Regions from separate parts of the Serratia sp. Nf2 genome, predicted to be linked through region 2. Evidence: predicted binding sites of a transcription regulator. Region 2 holds the regulator's gene; each other region holds the start of a gene.
The links. The regulator LexA, encoded in region 2, represses DNA repair genes until DNA is damaged. The targets are predictions, from matches to a motif close to TNCTGTATGTACATACAGNA.

Region 1: the regulator LexA is predicted to act here: its motif matches at 1,637-1,656, upstream of dinB (DNA polymerase IV).
Region 3: the regulator LexA is predicted to act here: its motif matches at 2,396-2,415, upstream of C9411_RS08860 (metal-dependent hydrolase).

Annotation. Positions count from the first base shown of each region.
Region 1 covers NZ_PYTW01000014.1:35,505-39,886, forward strand. Annotated here, with positions in the region: gene C9411_RS24085 (T6SS effector amidase Tae4 family protein) at 1-204, opposite strand, end outside; gene C9411_RS24090 (glycerophosphodiester phosphodiesterase family protein) at 593-1,489, opposite strand; gene dinB (DNA polymerase IV) at 1,672-2,733, shown strand; gene pepD (beta-Ala-His dipeptidase) at 2,776-4,236, opposite strand.
Region 2 covers NZ_PYTW01000004.1:374,846-379,227, forward strand. Annotated here, with positions in the region: gene zur (zinc uptake transcriptional repressor Zur) at 10-522, shown strand; gene C9411_RS12020 (CsbD family protein) at 625-834, opposite strand; gene dinF (MATE family efflux transporter DinF) at 1,150-2,487, opposite strand; gene lexA (transcriptional repressor LexA) at 2,589-3,197, opposite strand; gene C9411_RS12035 (diacylglycerol kinase) at 3,300-3,668, opposite strand; gene plsB (glycerol-3-phosphate 1-O-acyltransferase PlsB) at 3,817-4,382, shown strand, end outside.
Region 3 covers NZ_PYTW01000003.1:221,175-225,556, reverse strand. Annotated here, with positions in the region: gene phnX (phosphonoacetaldehyde hydrolase) at 1-189, shown strand, start outside; gene C9411_RS08865 (L-cystine transporter) at 252-1,643, opposite strand; gene C9411_RS08860 (metal-dependent hydrolase) at 1,825-2,373, opposite strand; gene hxpB (hexitol phosphatase HxpB) at 2,799-3,464, opposite strand; gene C9411_RS08850 (HdeD family acid-resistance protein) at 3,529-4,382, opposite strand, start outside.

The DNA of each region.
Region 1 (4,382 bases), on a different contig from region 2:
ATGGCCCTCACTTTTCTTGTGTAACCAACAAAAGTTCACGCCTGACAATTTACTGACATCATACCCACAATGAACCAAAGCTGAACGGATGCGTATAGCATACTGATTATAAAATGATTTATTACCATGGGCAGTGCGGCATGGATACTCATCCCCATTGATTTGAGGATGTTTTTCCCAAAGTTTGTTAAAAGTTATCGACATATAATTCCTTTTAAATCATTCCATTATTCTCTAGCCCTCCGATGCCATAACATATGTTGATACCCGTAGAGCTATTTAGATGAGTGGAGGTGCTATTTAGAAAAGTCTAAGAAAGACTGATTGTTGGCGTGTTTCCAAAGATGGCCAGATCCTAGAGTATTGTCGTCACTAATGGTGATGTTTTGTTCGAAAAATAGACGTTGATCGCATTATGAGAAGAGGATATTTATGCACCGAATATTATGTGGCTATACGTTTTATTTTTAATATATTTAATTGATAAAAAATAAAATATTAATATTGATTGATCGTGAAATCCCGGAGAAATTCCCTTCATTGGGGAGCGTGAGTATCCCCATTTCCTCAGATTTTCTCCGGTGTTCTATTGTTATTTCACCTTGCGGAAGCTTTTTGCCTCGGCCGGTGAGTTGACCATCACGCCGTCGGCGCCCAGCGCCAGCGCCTGCTGATATTCCTGTGGCGAGTTGACGCCGAACAGGATGATGTGCGCCGGGCCCTGCGAGCGGAAGCAGTCCATCGACTCTTTATCCCAGGTGAGAAATGCCTTCGAACGCCCTTCGCCGAGGGTATATTTCTCCACCACTTCCACCTCGCGCTTCAACTCCAGCCCGTACCAGCGCGGCTGCCGGTTGTCCGGTTTGACGTCGCACTGGTGCGCCATGGTGACGTTAGCCAGCAGCGTGCGGGTCTCGTCGCGGCTTTCGAAGCGTGGGATAGCCGGCGGCAGCGCCTGCAGGTATTTGGCGTCGGTGGAGTAGACGCGGGTGCGGTTCAGGCTGTCGGTGCTTTCCAGCGTCGCCAGCAGCGCCTGGCCAAACTGCGCCGGATCGGCGTCCGGGGATTTGATGTCCAGATAAAAGGTGACGTGAGGAAAAGCTTTAAGCACGTCGTCGAGCCGGGGAATGCCGATACCCTGGCCGCGGAACGGATGCGCATCCCCCCTGGCGAAGGCCCAGCCGGCGTCGGTCTCGGCCAGCTGCGCGGCGGTATAGGCAGAAACCGGGCCCTGCCGGTTGGTCAATGTTTTCAGATCCGAAGGGCGATACAGCACGATGACGCCGTCTTTGGATGCTTGCAGGGTGATCCAGATGGCGTCGGCGCCGTTTTTCAGCGCGGTTTCGATGGCGATGCGGGTGTTCTCCGGCGCATCGGCGGTGCCGCCGCGGTGGGCGACGATCGCCGGCGCGTGACCGGTGGCGGCGCTGGCCGCCAGTGCGCTAAGGGATAGCGCGGAAGCCAGCAGCCAATGAGAAAATCTGATCATGTAGGGTACCTTGTCATTATCGTTGTGGTGAGCCGCACGGGATACGGAAATCATACTATTGAAAAATTAAGCTTTTTTAACAACGCGGAAATATCTGGCGGAAACGGCGCTTTCATCGAACCCTGAGGCCTTGAGCTTTCGGTATCTGACTGTATACTTATACAGTGTTACTGGAGGGTGCGATGCGTAAAATCATTCATGTCGATATGGACTGCTTCTTCGCGGCGGTGGAAATGCGCGACGATCCCAGCCTGCGCGATATCCCGCTGGCGATTGGCGGCAGCGCCGATCGGCGTGGGGTGATCAGCACCGCCAACTACCCGGCGCGGCGCTACGGCGTGCACAGCGCCATGTCCACGGCGATGGCGCTCAAGCTGTGCCCGCATCTCACCCTGCTGCCGGGGCGCATGGCGGCCTACAAAGAGGCCTCGCTGCACATCCGCGAAATCTTCGCTCGCTATACCCCGTTGATCGAGCCGCTGTCGCTCGACGAGGCCTATCTTGACGTGACCGACAGCCCGCAATGCAACGGTTCGGCGACGCTGATCGCCCAGGAAATCCGCCAGGCTATCGCCGACGAGCTGAACCTCACCGCCTCGGCCGGCGTTGCGCCGATCAAGTTTCTCGCCAAAATCGCCTCCGAGATGAACAAGCCGAACGGGCAGTACGTGATCACGCCGCCGCAGGTGCCGGCGTTTTTGCAACAGCTGCCGCTCAGCAAGATCCCCGGCGTCGGCAAGGTGACCGCCAAGCGGCTGGAGGCCGTGGGGCTTATCACCTGCGCCGACGTGCAGCAATACGATTTGGCGCAGTTGCTCAAGCGCTTCGGCAAGTTCGGCCGGGTGCTGTGGGAGCGGTGTCAGGGCATCGATAGGCGCGAAATCTCTCCTGAGCGGCTGCGCAAATCGGTGGGGGTGGAGCGCACGCTGGCGGAAGATATTCACGACTGGGAAGACTGCGAAACGCTGATTATCGACAAACTCTATCCCGAGCTGGAGATGCGGCTGCGCAAGGTCAAACCGGATCTGCACATCGCCCGGCAGGGCGTGAAGCTGAAGTTTCAGGATTTTCAGCAAACCACCCAGGAGCACGTGTTCCCGGTGTTGAATCGGCAGGATTTGCTGGAGGTGGCGCGGCAGGCGTGGCGCGAGCGGCGCGAAGGGCGTGGCGTGCGGCTGGTGGGGCTGCATGTGACGCTGCTCGATCCGCAGTTGGAGCGGCAGTTGGCGCTGCCTTGGGAATAAAAAAGCCGGCGACTCGCCGGCTTTTTGCGTTAAGCGCGCAGCTTACGCGCGCTCAGGGATCGCTTTCAGCAGCGAGATCAGCAGCTTCCAGTACAGACCGACGCTTTCGATATGCACCTGCTCATCCGGCGAGTGCGGGCCGGTGATGGTGGGCCCGATCGATACCATGTCCATGTTTGGATACGGTTTTTTGAACAGACCGCATTCCAGACCGGCGTGGATCACCATGATGTTCGGCGTCTTGTCGAACAGATCCTGATACAGCTCGCGCACCAGGTGCATCACCGGCGAGTCGGCATCCGGCTGCCAGCCCGGGTAGCCGCCCTTCGGCGCCACTTTGGCGCCGGCCAGCTGGCCCAGCGCGGTCAGCATCTCGACCACGTAGTCTTTGCCGCTGTCGATCAGGGAGCGGATCAGGCAGATGATTTCCGCTTCGTTTTCGCTGGTGGTGACCACGCCGACGTTCAGCGAGGTTTCCACCACGCCTTTCACCGCGTCGCTCATGCGGATCACGCCGTTCGGCGTGCCGTTCAGCAGCGCCAGGAAGCGCTGCTGGCTGTCGGCGCTCAGCGCCTGCGAAGCGCTGGTGGTCGGCTCCAGCAGCACGGTGATGTTCTTCTCTTTGGCGGAGAGTTCATTCTGCAGCACGGCCAGGAACTCCTGGCTCAGCGCTTTCAGCGCGTCGGCCTTGTCTGCCGGCACCGCAACCACCGCGGAGGCTTCACGCGGGATGGCGTTGCGAAGGGTGCCGCCGTTCAGATCCAGCACGCGCAGGTTCAGCGCCGCCGCGTGGGCGAACAGGAAGCGTGCCAGCAGCTTGTTGGCATTGCCCAGCCCGACGTGGATCTCGGCGCCGGAGTGGCCGCCTTTCAGGCCCTTGAGGGTCAGCTTCAGGGTTTGGTAACCGGCCGGCACCGCTTCGCGCTGCAGCGGCAGGGTAGTGATGAAGTCGATACCACCGGCGCAACCCATGTAGATTTCGCCTTCTTCTTCGGAGTCGGTATTGATCAGGATGTCCGCCTGCAGCCAGTTCGGCTGCAGCCCGAAGGCGCCGTCCATGCCTGCTTCTTCGGTCATGGTCAGCAGCACTTCCAGCGGGCCGTGCTCAACGCTGTCGTCGGCCAGCACCGCTAGGGCGGAGGCCATGCCGATGCCGTTGTCGGCGCCCAGCGTGGTGCCGCGCGCTTTCACCCACTCGCCGGCGATATAAGGCTGGATCGGATCCTTGGCGAAGTCGTGTACGGTGTCGTTATTCTTTTGCGGCACCATGTCCAGGTGCGCCTGCAGCGCGACCGGCTTGCGGTTTTCCATGCCTTTGGTGGCCGGCTTGCGCAGCAGGATATTGCCGACCTGATCGCGCTCGGCGTGCAGGTTCTTTTCTTTGGCCCAGGTGAGGATGTGCTGCGCCAGCGCTTCTTCATGATAAGAAGGATGCGGGATAGAACAGATCTTGGCGAAAATATCCCACAGCGGCTGTGGCGAAAGCTGAGACAATTCAGACACTATAAGTCTCCTGTGACGGCAGGCTCCGACAGGACGGGCGTGCCGCGCGGTTGAGGTGAGCGGGTATCTGTGCGTCGTGGCACGATCACCAGAGAATATCACTTTATTTCCGGCGGTGCGCGCACCGTATTGTGCGGTTTAAGCGC
Region 2 (4,382 bases):
ATATTTGCGATGAACTCAACCACCCAGGAAAAGCTGCTGGCGCAGGCGGAACGCCTCTGCCAACAACGCAATGTGCGATTGACGCCGCAACGGCTGGAAGTGCTGCGTCTGATGACTCAGCAACCCGGTGCAATCAGCGCTTATGACCTGCTCGATCTGCTGCGCGTCGCCGAACCGCAGGCCAAGCCGCCGACGGTCTATCGCGCGCTGGATTTTCTGCTGGAACAAGGATTTATCCATAGAGTGGAGTCTGCCAACAGCTACGTGCTGTGTCACCATTTCGAACAGCCGATGCATACGTCCGCACTGTTTATCTGCGACCGCTGCGGCCAGGTGACCGAACGCACTACCGAAGGCGTAGAAGAAACGCTGCAGAAGCTGGCGCAGGAAGCCGGATTTGCGCTGCGGCACAGCGTGGTGGAAGCGCACGGTCTGTGCGCCGGCTGCGTGGAGGTTGAGGCGTGCGACAGCAAGCATGACTGCGCCGAACACGATCACAGCATCGCCATCAAGAAGAAGTAAGACGAAGTCAGGTACCTCCCTGTACCTGCGGCCGGAACGCCAGAGGATGAGAGCGACGCCGGCCTGCGCTGGGCAAGCCGCCTTCAATGGCGGCCCTGCAGATTACCAGCGGTGTTTGGTGTGATCTTCCCAGGCTTTCACCTCTTTTTCGGCCGCCTCTTTCTGGTAACCGTAGCGCTCCTGGATTTTGCCGACCAGCTGTTCGCGTTTCCCTTCGATGACTGTCAGATCGTCATCGGTCAGCTTGCCCCATTTTTCCTTCACTTTGCCTTTAAGCTGCTTCCAGTTACCGTCGGCTTGATCTTTATTCATAGTCTCTCCGTTAACCTGTGGTGAATCAGTGATCCCTGTCGCCGGTCGGGGTTAACCAGAAATTTTTCTGGCCGATACTCCCTTCACCTTAAGGAATATCGCTCCCATTCATTCGCCAGCCACATGATTCATTCTAGTTAAATATGGAAATAAAAAAGCCAAATATCAGAATAAAAAACCATTAAGAAACAAAATAAAAACAAAAAACGCTAATAAACAACAAGCTAACGCAAAAATGCCAGGGTTGAAAACATGTAAGCAAAAGTGAACAAAAACATAAATAAAATTAATAAATAACCCAGCACAGCGTCCGTTCTAGCGAGCGGTAAACCAGCTGCCGCGCACCTGATGACGATGCCAAATCCAGCCCAACGCCAGGCCGCGCAGCGCCAGAAACACCGCCAGCGCCAGCCAAAGCCCGTGGTTGCCAAACAGCGGTACGCTGAACAGCGCCAGGCCGTATCCCACCGCGGCCACCGCCATGCTGTTGCGCATCTCGGCGCCGCGCGTGGCGCCGATAAACATGCCGTCCAGCAAATAGCACCATACCCCGACCAGCGGCAGAATGACCTGCCACGGCAAATAGTGGGCGGCCAACGCACGCAGCTCCGGCAAGGAGGTCAACGCCGCCACGATCTGCTGGCCGGTAACGGCATACGCCAGGCCAAAGGCCAACGCGACCAGCCCCGCCTGCCTGCAGGCCGCATGCCACACCTTGCGCAGCTGGCTGTCGTCCCGGGCGCCGTAGGCGTGGCCCGAATGGGCTTCCACCGCATAAGCGAAGCCGTCGAGCGCATAGGCGGTGAACGTCAGCAGATTCATCAATATCGCGTTGACCGCCACCACCTCGCTTCCCAGGCGAGCGCCGAAGATGGTCAGCGACGCAAAGCACAGTTGCAGCAACAGTGAACGCAGCATGATGTCGCGGTTGAGCGCCAGCAGACGACGCAGGTCGCCACGCCAGGCCTGACGCAGCATCGGCAGGGTGATACCGCGCAGGCGCATCACCCGCCACGCCAGCCACAGGCCGAGCAGCAGCGTGGCGTATTCGGCGATGGCGGTTGCCGCCGCTGCCCCCCGCACGTTCCAGCCCAGGCCCATCACCAGCCAGATATCCAACACGATGTTCAGCAGGTTGCCGACGATCAGCAGGATCACCGGCGCCCGCACATACTGCACGCCGAGCAGCCAACCCAACAGCACCAGATTGGCCAGCGCCGCCGGGGCGCTCAGCCAGCGGATTTCAAGAAAACGCCGCGCCTGTTCCAGCACCTCGCCATCGCCACCGACGATCCGCAGCGCCAGTTCGATCAGCGGATACCGCAGCAGGACGATCGCCACCCCGACCAGCAGCGCCAGCACCAGCGGTTGCATAAAGGCGCGCGCCAGCGCCTGCGGGTTCTGTGCCCCCAGCGCCTGCGCCGCCAGACCGGTGGTGCTCATGCGCAGGAACAACAGCAGCATGAACAGGAAGCTGGTCGCCACCGCGCCGATCGCGACGCCCCCCAGGTAGATCGGGCTGTCGAGGTGGCCGATCACCGCAGTGTCCACCAACCCGAGCAGCGGTACGGTGATATTGGAAAAAATCATCGGCAGGGCCAGGCGCCACAGGGCTTTATCGGTGTCGCTGGTGAAGGCGGAAATCAAGCGCATGATGAGACGTTCCCGTAGCAGTGGCGAAGGGCAAAATCAGAAACAAAAACGCCCCAGAACAGGGGCGATTGATACAAGAGGCGGCACTGAGGGGGCAGCGATTAAATCCAGTCGCCGTTGCGGATCACGCCGACCGCCAGCCCTTCGATAGTGAAATTCTGCTGACGCAGATCGACCACAATCGGTTGGAATTCGTTGTTCTCCGGCAGCAGCTCGACCACGTTGCCGTGTTTTTTCAGGCGCTTGACCGTCACTTCGTCTTCGATGCGCGCCACCACGACCTGGCCGTTGCGCACGTCTTGGGTTTTATGCACCGCCAGCAGATCGCCGTCCAGAATGCCGATGTCGCGCATCGACATGCCGTTCACCCGCAGCAGGAAATCGGCGCTCGGTTTAAACAGGGAAGGATCAACCTGGTAGTGCCCTTCGATGTGCTGCTGCGCCAGCAGCGGCTCGCCGGCGGCGACGCGGCCGATCAGCGGCAGCCCTTCTTCTTCTTCCATCAGCAGGCGGATACCGCGCGAGGCACCGGAGACGATTTCGATCACGCCTTTGCGTGCCAGCGCCTTCAGGTGTTCTTCGGCGGCGTTAGGCGAACGGAACCCCAGACGCATCGCGATCTCGGCACGCGTTGGCGGCATGCCCGTTTGCGAAATATGATCGCGAATCAGATCGTAGACCTCTTGCTGTCTGGTAGTTAGTGCTTTCATTCCGCCCCCTGTTTGTTTATACAGTCTTGCTGTGAGTATATACAGGTAAGCGCGGATTGGGAACCGAAGAATAAATAAAAATCAGTCAGTAGGCGCCTTTCGTCAGCCAAAATGCTGCCATAAGACCGTGCCCCAAACGAACAGCGCCAGCACGATCGCCAGTGACACCGCCGCCGATCCCATGTCCTTGGCCCGGCCGGACAGCTCGTGATGTTCGCTGCCGATCCGATCCACCACCGCCTCGATCGCGCTGTTCAGGATCTCGACGATCATCACCAGCGCTACCGATCCGATCAATAAAATGCGCGCTATCGCACCCACATCCAGCCAGACAGCCAGTATGATAGCCAGAAGGGTGACCACCAGTTCCTGGCGGAACGCCGCTTCGTGTTGCCAGGCGGCGGAAAGCCCTTTATAGGAATAGCCGGCGGCCTTGATGATGCGGGTCAGTCCGGTTGCTTGGTTTGCCATGTTTTCGTGCCTTTCTCAGAGGTCGGTCATAATAAAAAGAGTCTAGAACAGTCCGCGCTGACGGCTCTCGGTTTTCGAACACCACAGATCTGCTACCCGGTTTCTGGTATGCTTGCGGCGCATTGCTAACAAGAGGCTTCACGTTGTTATGTCAGGTTGGCGTAAAATTTATTATAAAATATTGAATTTACCACTTAAATTGTTGGTAAGAAGTAAGGTCATCCCTTCAGATCCGGTTACCGAGCTAGGGTTGGATCCCTCACGGCCGATTCTGTATGTTTTACCTTACAATTCCAAGGCGGATTTGCTGACGCTGCGCACCCAGTGCCTGGCGCAGGATCTGCCCGATCCGCTCAACTCGCTGGAGATCGACGGCACCGTGCTGCCGAGCTACGTGTTCATTCACGACGGCCCGCGCGTGTTCCGCTATTACACCCCGAAAGAAGAGTCGGTAAAGCTGTTCCACGACTATCTGGATCTGCATCGCAGCAATCCGGATCTCGACATTCAGATGCTGCCGGTTTCGGTGATGTTCGGCCGCTCGCCGGGCCGCGAAGGCCACGGCACGCCGCACCTGCGTCTGTTGAATGGCGTGCAGAAATTCTTCGCCGTGCTGTGGCTCGGCCGCGACAGCTTCGTGCGTTTCTCCAACACCGTTTCGCTGCGCCGCATGGCCACCGAGCACGGCACGGATAAAACCATCGCGCAGAAACT
Region 3 (4,382 bases), on a different contig from region 2:
GGCAACGAGTTCGGCGCGACCTGGCAGGAGTATCGCCGGATGGCGGCGGCAGAGATCGAGCAGCGCCGCACGGCGGCCACCGATAAACTGTACGCGGCGGGCGCGCACTATGTGATAGACACGCTGGCGCAATTGCCGGGCGTGATCGCCGACATCAACCGGCGGCTGGCGAACGGCGAGCGGCCGTAACGACCGAACACGGGGCATAAAAAAACCGGGGATAATCCCCGGTTTTTCGTTTTGAGACGGCGTTAACGGTGAGCCAATTCGACTTCGTCTTCGCTGTCCATCACGGCTTTGTCGGTTTGTTTCATCAGCTGGCTGGTGATGGTGCCCGCCGCCATGGAGCCGTTGACGTTCAGCGCGGTACGGCCCATGTCGATCAGCGGTTCGACCGAGATCAGCAGCGCGACCAGCGTCACCGGTAGGCCCATCGCCGGCAGCACGATCAGTGCGGCGAAGGTGGCGCCGCCGCCCACGCCCGCTACGCCGGCGGAGCTGATGGTGACGATGCCGACCAGGGTGGCGATCCACACCGGATCCAGCGGGTTGATGCCGACGGTCGGCGCAACCATCACCGCCAGCATCGCCGGGTAGAGGCCCGCACAGCCGTTCTGACCGATGGTGGCGCCGAACGACGCCGAGAAGCTGGCGATGGATTCCGGCACGCCCAGGCGGCGGGTCTGCGCTTCCACGTTCAATGGAATGCTGGCGGCGCTCGAGCGGCTGGTGAAGGCGAAGGTGATTACCGGCCACACCTTGCGGAAGAACTTCATCGGGTTAACGCCGGTGAAGGCCAGCAGCACAGCGTGCACCACGAACATGATGGCCAGGCCGATGTACGAGGCCACCACGAAGCTGCCGAGCTTGACGATGTCGTGAATATTGGAACCGGCGACCACTTTGGTCATCAGCGCCAGCACGCCGTACGGCGTCAGTTTCATGACCAGGCGCACCAGCTTCATCACCCAGGCCTGCAGGGTGTCGATAGCGACCAGCACGCGCTCGCCTTTCGGCTTGTCGTCTTTCAGCAGCTGCAGCGACGCCACGCCGAGGAAGGTGGCGAAAATCACCACGCTAATGATAGACGTCGGGCTGGCCCCGGTCAGATCGGCGAACGGGTTTTTCGGAATGAACGACAGCACCATCTGCGGCACGGTCAGGTCGGCCAGTTTACCCACGTAGTTGGTCTGGATCGCCGTCAGGCGCGCGCTTTCCTGCGCGCCCTGCACCAGGCCTTCGGCGGTCAGGCCGAACAGGTTGGTGACCAGCACGCCCACCAGCGCCGAGATCAGCGTGGTGAACAGCAGCGTACCGATAGTCAGGACGCTGATTTTGCCCAGAGAAGAGGCGTTGTGCAGCTTGGCCACCGCGCTCAGGATCGAGGCGAACACCAGCGGCATGACGATCATTTGCAGCAGTTGCACATAGCCGTTGCCGACGATGTTGAACCAGCTGATGGATTCTTTCAGTACCGGGTTGTCGGCGCCGTACACCAGCTGCAGGCCCAGGCCGAACACCACGCCGACCACCAGGCCGACCAGCACTTTTTTCGCCAGGCTCCATTGCTTGTGGCGGGTTTGCGCCAACAGCAACAGGAGCGCGACAAACACCAGCACGTTAATCACGAGCGGAAGATTCATCCCCAATGTCTCCAATAATCTTTCTTATAAAAACGACTACGCATCACGTATGTCGCGATGTAAATATCGTAACAGTTTGCCGAGTGGCCTACTTATATCCAAATGGAATTTGATATAGCTTTTTGTGTGTTTTTGTTCGTTTTATATACATGAAGGTGATGAGTTGAGCGGATTTTTGTGATCAGAGTCTAATATTTCTGATTTGCTCGACATAGGATTGCACCGGCAGGGTGAAATCACCTTGCCAACAGATGGCAAACGCCACCAGGCACAGGCACAGCACGCGCTCGAGCTGATTGCCTTTTTGCGAGTTGAGCAGCGGCAGGCGAAAACGCCAGCGGCATGGCCACAGCAGCGGAACGCCGGCGGGAGTGAGCATATCGGCCAGCAGATGGCTGAAGTAACCGATGATCATGGCGTGCAGCGCGTCGGCCGGGATCGGCCAGCTGCGCGGCACGTCCAGTTGGAACAGCGCCATGCCGCCGGCGATCGCCAGCAGGCTATGGGTGAAGCCGCGGTGGCCGAAGGCGCGGGCGATGGGCAGGGCAATCCAGCGCAGACGCTGACCCAACAGCGATTTAGGGTGATCGATGTCCGGCAGCAACGAGGTCAGCAGCGCGGCGGGTATGATGTGCCACCAGTCGCCGGTAGCCAGCTCTGGCGTGACTTCCGCCTTCTTGGCGAAGATCGCGCAAGCGACAGAGAAAATAAGATGTCCTTCCGCGGTCATGCTGTTGCGATTCCGGCTGGTAAACTGTTAATTTATCCAGTATATGGGAAAATTCCCAGTAGTGGAAGCAGTTACCCTGTAACCAATTGTTTATTTTTCCCGGTTTTACAACGGCTTGTTACGGCAATGCGTAACAAATCATCGATTTTGACGGGTGAGAATAAAAAGCGGGCGATAGGCGGTGCAGAACGGAGAGAAACGAAGGCGGTTTTCAGTGTGCGGCGGCGGGAGGAAGCGGCGGCCGCGAAGAGCGCTGCGTGGCAGTGACAACGCTACGCGGGCCGTCGCTTTCCCTGCCGCCCAGCATAATAACAACAGCATGCCAATTCAATAATAATGAAACACTGTTTCGTTTGTTTTGCAGCACGGATCCCTTTTATGCCGTAGAGCCGCAAAGCTAGGGCGCCGGTGGCCGACGCCGCAGGTCAGGCAAAATGGGCGGGGGTGAGCTGTTCCAGGGTCTCCAACTGGTGGTCCGCCAACGCCCAGCGCGGATCGTGGCGGTATTCGGCGGCCGGGATCACGATGGAACGCATGCGCGCGGCCTTGGTGGCGATCATGCCGTTAAAGGAGTCTTCCAGCGTGATGCAGCGCAGCGGATCGCTGCCCAGCCGTTCGGCGGCGATCAGGTAGACCTCCGGGTGCGGTTTGCTGTACGGCAGGTATTCGGCGGAAACCAGCTGATCGAAGTAGCCCTCAAGATCGAACATCTTCAGCACCTGCTGTTGCATGTGCAGCGGCGAGGCGGAGGCGAGGCCGATATTCAGCCCCTGCTCGCGGCATAGCTCCAGCGCCTGGCGGACGCCCGGCAGCAGCGGGCGTGTCTCGTGCACCAGCTCGATGGCGCGCTCGATAATCCGCGCCGACACCTCATCGAGCGAAACCCCTTGCCAGGGCATCGCCTGGTACCACATCTTCACCACCAGATCGATGCGCAGCCCCAGGGTGTCCGGCAGTTTGTGGCGATCGGACAGATCCAGACCCAACGCGCCGAAGATATCCAGCTCGGCCTGCAGCCACAGCGGTTCCGAATCGATCAACAAGCCGTCCATATCAAAAATTGCGGTTTCAATGCGTTGCGAATAAGCCATTAACGGTTAACTCCTGCCGGCGCGGGTGAATGTGCCCGATACTCTATCATCGCCGGTGGCGAGACTAAAATCTTTGCCTGCGCGTTTGGCTTTTGCCAAAGCGAAGGATATTCCACATCTCGCGCAACTTTAGCCACCAGCGTTGGTGTTGACGCTCGGTGACCTGTTGCAACATGCGCGCATAGTCCAGTACCAACCCCGGCGTCCAGGTCATGCTTTCGCCACGGCTGCGCAGTACCGCCAGCATCCACAGGTTGGGATCCAGCACCAGTAACAGAAAACGGCGCCACAGATGTTTATCGCCCAGCACGCCCTCCAGCGCACTGTCGAGCGCGCCGATGACCGTGGTGGAACAGTTGCGCCGGGTCAGGTTGTAAGTTGCGTCCTGCCGATACCGCAACCAGAATGCGCGCAGCGCCACCGGGTTATAGCGATAGAACTGAATTTTCTTGTCCGGGGGGCACCAGGCGGCGATCTCGCCCGACAGGTCGGGCAGGAAACGTCCGTCGACGTTGTTCTGTTCGCCGGCATGCAACAACTGGCGGAAATCCTGAACGGAATGGCTGATGTCGTTGAGGGGGTAGTGACTGATATACACATCCGGCGCAAGCGCCAGGGCGGCATGACCGGTGGAGATATTGCCACCGTCGTCGACCGCCGCGATGTATCGGTCGACGATGTAACGCCGACGCGGATCTTTAGCCGCACCAATCGGTGTCCAGACATACACCGTGAGCGGCGCAGCCTCATCCGCCGGGTGCGGAGGCTGCCGGGTTGGGTGCTGATTCAGAGAAAAGCTTGTCAGTCTCCGGGCGATACGCAATAAAGCCCAGCCGGAAAGCACCATCATTACACCGAGGCAAAAGGGCACCGTCATCCGATGCGGCGCCGGCCAGCCGACAAAAATCATCAACGAAA